2 regions of the Erwinia tasmaniensis Et1/99 genome follow, and region 1 is predicted to be linked to the other one. Evidence: predicted binding sites of a transcription regulator. Region 1 holds the regulator's gene; the other holds the start of a gene.
The links. Region 1 encodes PhoB, which activates phosphate uptake and scavenging genes when phosphate is short. Its sites were predicted from a motif close to CTGTCATAAAACTGNCNNAT; they were not measured.

Region 1 (3,419 bases):
GCTTCCAGCGTCTGGGCAAACAGCGCGCTGGCGCGTGCCAGCCGCTCAGGCTGCTCGGGTTCTGACTCCAGCCGCCGTGCAAACACCTCCTCAACGCTGAGTTCACTGAGCGTTTCATTGTTCTGGCGCGATATCACCTGTTCACGCTGTTCGCGGCTGCGGCGCAGCAGCACCACCTCCACCGGCAGCGCGGTGGTCAGTTCCTGGATGCGGCGCTGTAGTTCGCTGAGGTAAGCGTCGGTGACGATTTCAATGTCCAGCCAGACGGTTTTGCCCTGTGCATCCGGCTCTAGCTGCGCCAGCTGCCGTTCTATCTGCGCCAGGGAGCCTTTGATCATCTGCATCGGCTGGAATAGCGGGATCGGCAGCGCGCGGACCTGGCTAAGCTGGCCTTCAGTAAAATCAACCAGCATCACGCTTTTCGCTGTGCCCAGCTCGTCAAAACTCAGCGGGATCGGCGAGCCGCTGTAGCGGATGTGGTCGCTGTCGGCAATGCGCTGGGCGCGGTGAATATGGCCGAGGGCGATGTAATCCGCCGGAGGGAAGAGGTCAGCCGGAAAAGCGTCCAGCGTGCCGATATAGATATCGCGTACCGCATCGCTTTTGGTGACGCCCATGGTCGTCAGATGGCCGGTGGCGATAATCGGTAGCGCCAGGCCGAGCGCATTGCGCTGTGCCAGTGCTTCCTGCCAGCAGCGCTGATAATGCTCGCTGATGGCTTCCAGCAGACTTTGCTGTTTTTCGCGCCCTGACTGCCCGCTCTGGCTGCGCAAAATATCACGCGGACGTAAGAAGGGAATGGCGCACAGCAGAGCGCCCGGCTGCCCGTCGCGGCGGTTCAGCACCAGCACCTGCTGACGGATATCCTCAGCGGCGGCGGCGATCACCCGGGTATTCAGGCAGGCCAGCAGTTCACGCGATTCATTAAGCATAGTGACCGAATCGTGATTGCCGCCCAGCACCACCAGCTGACAGCCGGTTGGCTGTAGCTTTACCACAAAGCGGTTGTAGATCTCGCGTGCGTAACTCGGTGGGGAACCGGTATCGAAAATATCACCGGCGACGATGATGGCATCGACCTGCTGCGTTTCTGCCTGTTCCAGCAGCCAGTCAAGAAATGCCTGATGCTCTGCCGCACGGCTTTTGGTATAGAAAAACTGGCCAAGATGCCAGTCGGCAGTATGAATGATGCGCATGGTGCTCCCTTCATGGCAGAAACGCGAAGCGGTGATTATAAACATATTGCCGTGCAGATATTTAATTCGTTTCGTCCGTCCTTGCCGGGCGTGCTTTTTTCATAAAACTGTCATAAAACTGACGCATAATGATGCCGCATATCCCGTGACAATCTGTCACAGCAGCAGGAGCAATAATGGCAAAGCGCATTCTGGTGGTTGAAGATGAAGCCCCAATCCGTGAGATGTTGTGTTTCGTTCTGGAACAAAATGACTATCATCCGATAGAAGCCGCGGATTATGACAGCGCGGTCAGTTTGCTGATTGAACCCTGGCCGGATCTGATCCTGCTGGACTGGATGCTGCCGGGGGGATCGGGCATTCAGTTTATTAAGCACCTGAAGCGTGAAGCGATGACGCGCGATATCCCGGTCATGATGCTGACCGCACGCGGCGAAGAGGAAGATCGCGTACGCGGGCTGGAAGTCGGTGCCGATGATTACATTACCAAACCGTTCTCGCCGAAAGAGCTGGTGGCGCGCATAAAGGCCGTGATGCGGCGCATTTCGCCTATGGCGGTGGAAGAGGTGATTGAGATGCAGGGGCTGACGCTCGACCCGTCGTCACACCGCGTTATGTCGGCTACCCAGCCGTTGGAAATGGGGCCAACCGAATACAAGCTCCTGCACTTCTTCATGACTCATCCAGAGCGCGTCTACAGCCGTGAGCAGTTGCTAAACCATGTCTGGGGGACTAACGTGTATGTCGAAGACCGTACCGTCGATGTTCATATTCGCCGTCTGCGCAAGGCGCTGGAGGTGAGTGGGCACGATCGTATGGTGCAGACGGTTCGCGGAACAGGTTATCGTTTCTCTGCACGTTATTGATCGCTCGCACGGAGTCTGAATCGTGTTGGAACGCCTCTCCTGGAAGAGATTATTGTTTGAGCTGCTGCTCGCCTGCCTGCCCGCGCTGATCGTAGGACTGCTGGCGGGCGGATTGCCCTGGCTGTTGCTGGTGGCGGTGCTTTGCGTGCTGGGCTTTCATTTCAACAACCTGCTGCGGCTTTCGCACTGGCTGTGGGTCGACCGTAGCATGACGCCCCCCAGCGGGCGCGGCAGCTGGGAACCTCTTTTTTACGGCCTGTACCAGATGCAGGCGCGCAACCGACGCCGACGCCGTGAGCTTGGCCATCTGATTAAGCGCTTTCGCAGCGGGGCAGAAACGCTGCCGGATGCGGTGGTGCTGACCACTGAAGAGGGCACGATTTTCTGGTGTAACGGACTGGCCCAGCAGATTTTGGGGCTGCGCTGGCCGGAAGATAATGGCCAGAATATCCTTAACCTGCTGCGCTACCCGGAGTTTACCCGCTATCTGCGCCAGCGCGATTTCGCGCATCCGCTGACGCTGGTACTGAACAACCAGCGCCATCTTGAATTTCGCATCATGCCCTACAGTGAAGGGCAGTGGCTGCTGGTGGCGCGTGACGTGACGCAAATGCACCAGCTTGAAGGCGCGCGCCGCAACTTTTTTGCCAACGTCAGTCACGAGCTGCGCACGCCGCTAACGGTGTTGAAGGGTTATCTGGAGATGATGAGTGATTCGGCGCTGGAAGGTGGCCTGCGTGACAAAGCGGTGCAAACCATGCAGGAGCAGGCAAAGCGTATGGATAGCCTGGTGGCGCAGCTGCTGACGCTGTCACGCATCGAGGCGGCTCCGGCAACCGACCTGCAGGAAATCGTCGACGTGCCCATGATGTTGCGGCTATTGCAGCGTGAAGCGGAAACGTTAAGCCACGGGCGTCATCACATTCAGTTTGTCAGCGATCCGAACCTACGCGTGTTTGGCAATGACGAACAGCTGCGCAGCGCGATGTCTAACCTGGTGTACAATGCGGTGAATCACACCCCGGACGGCACCCGCATCACCATCAGCTGGCAACGCACCGTACAGGGGGCAGAGTTCAGGGTGGAAGATAACGGCCCGGGCATTGCGCCAGAGCATTTACCGCGCCTGACGGAGCGCTTCTATCGCGTGGACAAGGCGCGATCCCGCCAGACCGGGGGAAGCGGTTTAGGTCTGGCTATCGTCAAACATGCGCTAAGCCACCATAACGCGCGGCTGAATATCAGTAGCGCCCCCGGCGAAGGAGAAACCTGCTTCAGCTTTCAGCTGGCCCCCAGGTTAATTGTTGATGCAACAGCGGGCGCAACCGCAGGGCGTTAGTCACAGGGAACCCGGAGC
Region 2 (3,419 bases), 1.0 Mb from region 1:
AACAAATACGTGCACGGCCGTGCCTGTCTTCCCAGTCACGCTTAATATCGTAGTTCCCATTTTCATCCTGGAAATCTGGATTATTCGTATTGCGATCCGCCGTCAGCGTAAATATAACGCACCAGCCGTTTACCGAGACAATATCACCGTCGAAGTCACGCAGTGGCATGGTATCCCAAATAAACACCTCTTCGCTCATTACTGGAAATGCAACATCAACAAGAGGTTGAGTTGTGGTTGGATCATCTGAATGCACTTTCAACGCATCGGCACGAGTCCACGGAGTGGGTTTGTAATTAAAGTTAGACATAGATTACCTCATCAGTTTTTTTAAATGCCTTCTCATTGAAGGTGCTTATATTAATAACCTTTTAATTATTGAAATCACGTTTGTTATGTTGTGTGGTTTTTAAGACATAATATTTGTGTCAAACGCATAGGATTGACGCTTGTGAGCGTGACGTGGCTTTTGTTAAGTGTTGGTGGGTATATTATTAATAACGAGGTAGAGTTCGGATAATTTGTTGTACCATGAGTTAAACATCTTTTCGCTATAGACTGATGATAAATCTTTTAGATGTTTAACAAATAATGATAGGGGCGGTAAATGAAAAGGATTGACTGGATGGTGTTTTATTATGAAATCATCGGTACTGCACGACGTTGCGCTGGGCTTTCGGAGAGACGCTTATGATGCGCTGTCCATTTTGTAATAACTCTGCACATACAAGAACCAGTCGTTATATTTCCGGGCAAACGAAAGAGGCGTATTATCAGTGCCAGAATATAAGATGCTCATGTACGTTCAAAACGATAGAAAGTATTGCTAAGGTCCTGAGGAAGCCGGCATCTTAAATTTTCTGGCCGCCAACCGGGCCTTTTAGTCACCCACAACGGATAGGTACAATATTGATAAACCAGAGTTACAGCACCCTACATTTCAGCTTCAGTCTTTCACGACCGTCACCGGCCTCCGCGTCAGTATATCTATCAGTAGGTTGAATAATAGCAGGAGTATTAAAGGATTATTGATGTTGGGCCTGTGCCACAACGGTAAGAAGACAGAGGGATAAATAATCCTGTAAGAATAACGCTTTATTTTTACTGAATTTTCGCCCCGCCGGGGGACTGTATTTCTATAAGTGAGCCTTTACCTGGCAGAATTTACTCTACTCTAAATAAGAGAGTCGATGGTGGTGGTGATCATAGCCATTGTTGGCACGCAGGGCGTTTTTGGGCTTAAGGCCATTGACGGAAAGGACGGCGCTGCAACGTTTTATAGGCAAGGATTTTTGTCAGCAGGGCAACACGCTGTCTCAACCGCGGGCGCAGGCTCACTGCCGGTGGGAAAGCTTGGGGTCGCTTGTCATAAATCTGTCATATTACCGACATTTTACTGTCACCTAACTGTCCTATTTTGCCTTCAGCAGCAATAATTAATCATACGAACACGGTAACCAGCCTGACTTTATTATCCCGTGGAGGGAATATGACTTCGATGCACAAAACTCTGGCTCAATGCGTTGCACTCACTCTTTCTCTGAGCGCCGCCTCTGCGATGGCGGCGACTAATCTGACCGGTGCTGGCGGCACCTTCCCGGCCCCGGTTTATAACAAGTGGGCGGCAGAGTACAACACCGCCACGGGCAGTCAGGTTAACTATCAGGGTATCGGCTCTTCCGGCGGCGTGAAGCAAATCATTGCTAAAACCGTCGACTTCGGTGCGTCAGATGCCCCGATGAAAGAAGAAGACTTAGCTAAAAATGGCCTGTTCCAGTTTCCAACGGTGATCGGTGGAGTGGTGCTGGCGGTGAATATCCCCGGTATAAAATCTGGTGAGCTGACGCTGGATGGTAAAACCGTGGGTGATATCTACCTCGGTACGATCAAGAAATGGAACGATCCGGCGATTGCCAAACTTAACCCTGGCGTGAAGCTGCCTGATTCAAATATCAACGTGGTGCGCCGCGCTGATGGTTCCGGTACGTCATTTGTCTTTACCAGCTATCTGTCCAAAGTGAACGAAGACTGGAGCAGCAAAGTCGGGAAAGGCAGTACCGTGAACTGGCCGGTAGGCCTGGGCGGTAAGGGGAACGACGGCGTGGCCGCGTTCGTACAGCGTCTGCCGGGCTCAATCGGTTATGTCGAATACGCTTATGCGAAGCAGAACAGCCTTGCTTACACCAAGCTGGTTGATGCCGACGGCAAGGCGATTTCACCAAGTGAAAAAAGCTTCAGCGATGCGGCTAAAGGCGCTGACTGGAGCACCTCGTTTGCCCAGGATCTGACCTACCAGAAAGGTGACAATGCGTGGCCAATCACCTCGACCACCTTCATCCTGGTGCATAAAGAGCAGGCCAATGCAGAGAAAGGCGCAGCGGTGCTGAAGTTCTTTGACTGGGGTTACAAAAACGGCGGCAAAACCACGACGGCTCTCGACTATGCGTCACTGCCGGATTCAGTGGTAGAGCAGATCCGCGCCGCCTGGAAATCCAACGTGAAAGACAGCTCAGGTAACGCGTTGTACTAATTGCTTAATACGCCACCTCTGAAGTGGCGCAGGTAATCCGTGCGGGCAAGGTAAGCCTTGCCCGCGATGTATCAGCTGTAATCGACTCGAGAATTCTATGGCTGCAACCAAGCCGACATTCAAGGCTCCCGGAAAACAGGGTGACATCATCTTCAGCGCGCTGGTAAAACTGGCTGCGCTGATTGTGCTGTTGCTGCTCGGTGGCATCATCGTTTCCCTGCTTTTCTCCTCATGGCCGAGCATCCATAAATTCGGCTTCTCGTTTCTGTGGAATAAAGAGTGGGATGCGCCGAACGAACAGTTTGGTGCACTGGTGCCAATCTACGGCACCGTCGTGACCTCCATTATTGCGCTGCTTATCGCCGTTCCGGTCAGTTTTGGCATCGCCCTGTTCCTGACCGAACTGGCCCCTGGCTGGCTGCGCCGTCCGCTGGGCGTGGCCATCGAACTGCTGGCGGCGATCCCCAGCATCGTTTACGGCATGTGGGGGCTGTTTATCTTTGCTCCGCTGTTTGCCACCTGGTTCCAGCAGCCGGTTAGCGATGTGCTGGCCAACGTGCCAATTGTTGGCGCATTGTTCTCCGGCCCGGCTTTTGGTATCGGCATTCTCGCCGCCGGGATTATCCTGGCGATTATGATTATTCCCTATATCGCTTCGGTCATGCGTGACGTATTTGAACAGACGCCGGTCATGATGAAGGAGTCGGCCTACGGCATAGGTTGCACCACCTGGGAAGTTATCTGGCGGATCGTCCTGCCGTTCACCAAAAATGGGGTGATTGGCGGGATTATGCTGGGGCTGGGGCGTGCGCTGGGTGAAACCATGGCCGTCACCTTTATTATCGGTAACACCTACCAGCTCGACAGCGCCTCGCTGTTTATGCCTGGC

Region 2: pstS (phosphate ABC transporter substrate-binding protein PstS) is a predicted target of PhoB. The motif match lies at 1,364-1,383, and genes of this name have one in related genera.

The regions. Positions count from the first base shown of each region.
Region 1 covers NC_010694.1:2,851,079-2,854,497, reverse strand. Annotated here, with positions in the region: gene sbcD (exonuclease subunit SbcD) at 1-1,196, opposite strand, end outside; gene phoB (phosphate response regulator transcription factor PhoB) at 1,373-2,062, shown strand; gene phoR (phosphate regulon sensor histidine kinase PhoR) at 2,085-3,401, shown strand.
Region 2 covers NC_010694.1:3,862,488-3,865,906, reverse strand. Annotated here, with positions in the region: gene ETA_RS18520 (glycoside hydrolase family 68 protein) at 1-310, opposite strand, end outside; gene ETA_RS19525 (ogr/Delta-like zinc finger family protein) at 691-855, shown strand; gene pstS (phosphate ABC transporter substrate-binding protein PstS) at 1,490-2,530, shown strand; gene pstC (phosphate ABC transporter permease PstC) at 2,628-3,419, shown strand, end outside.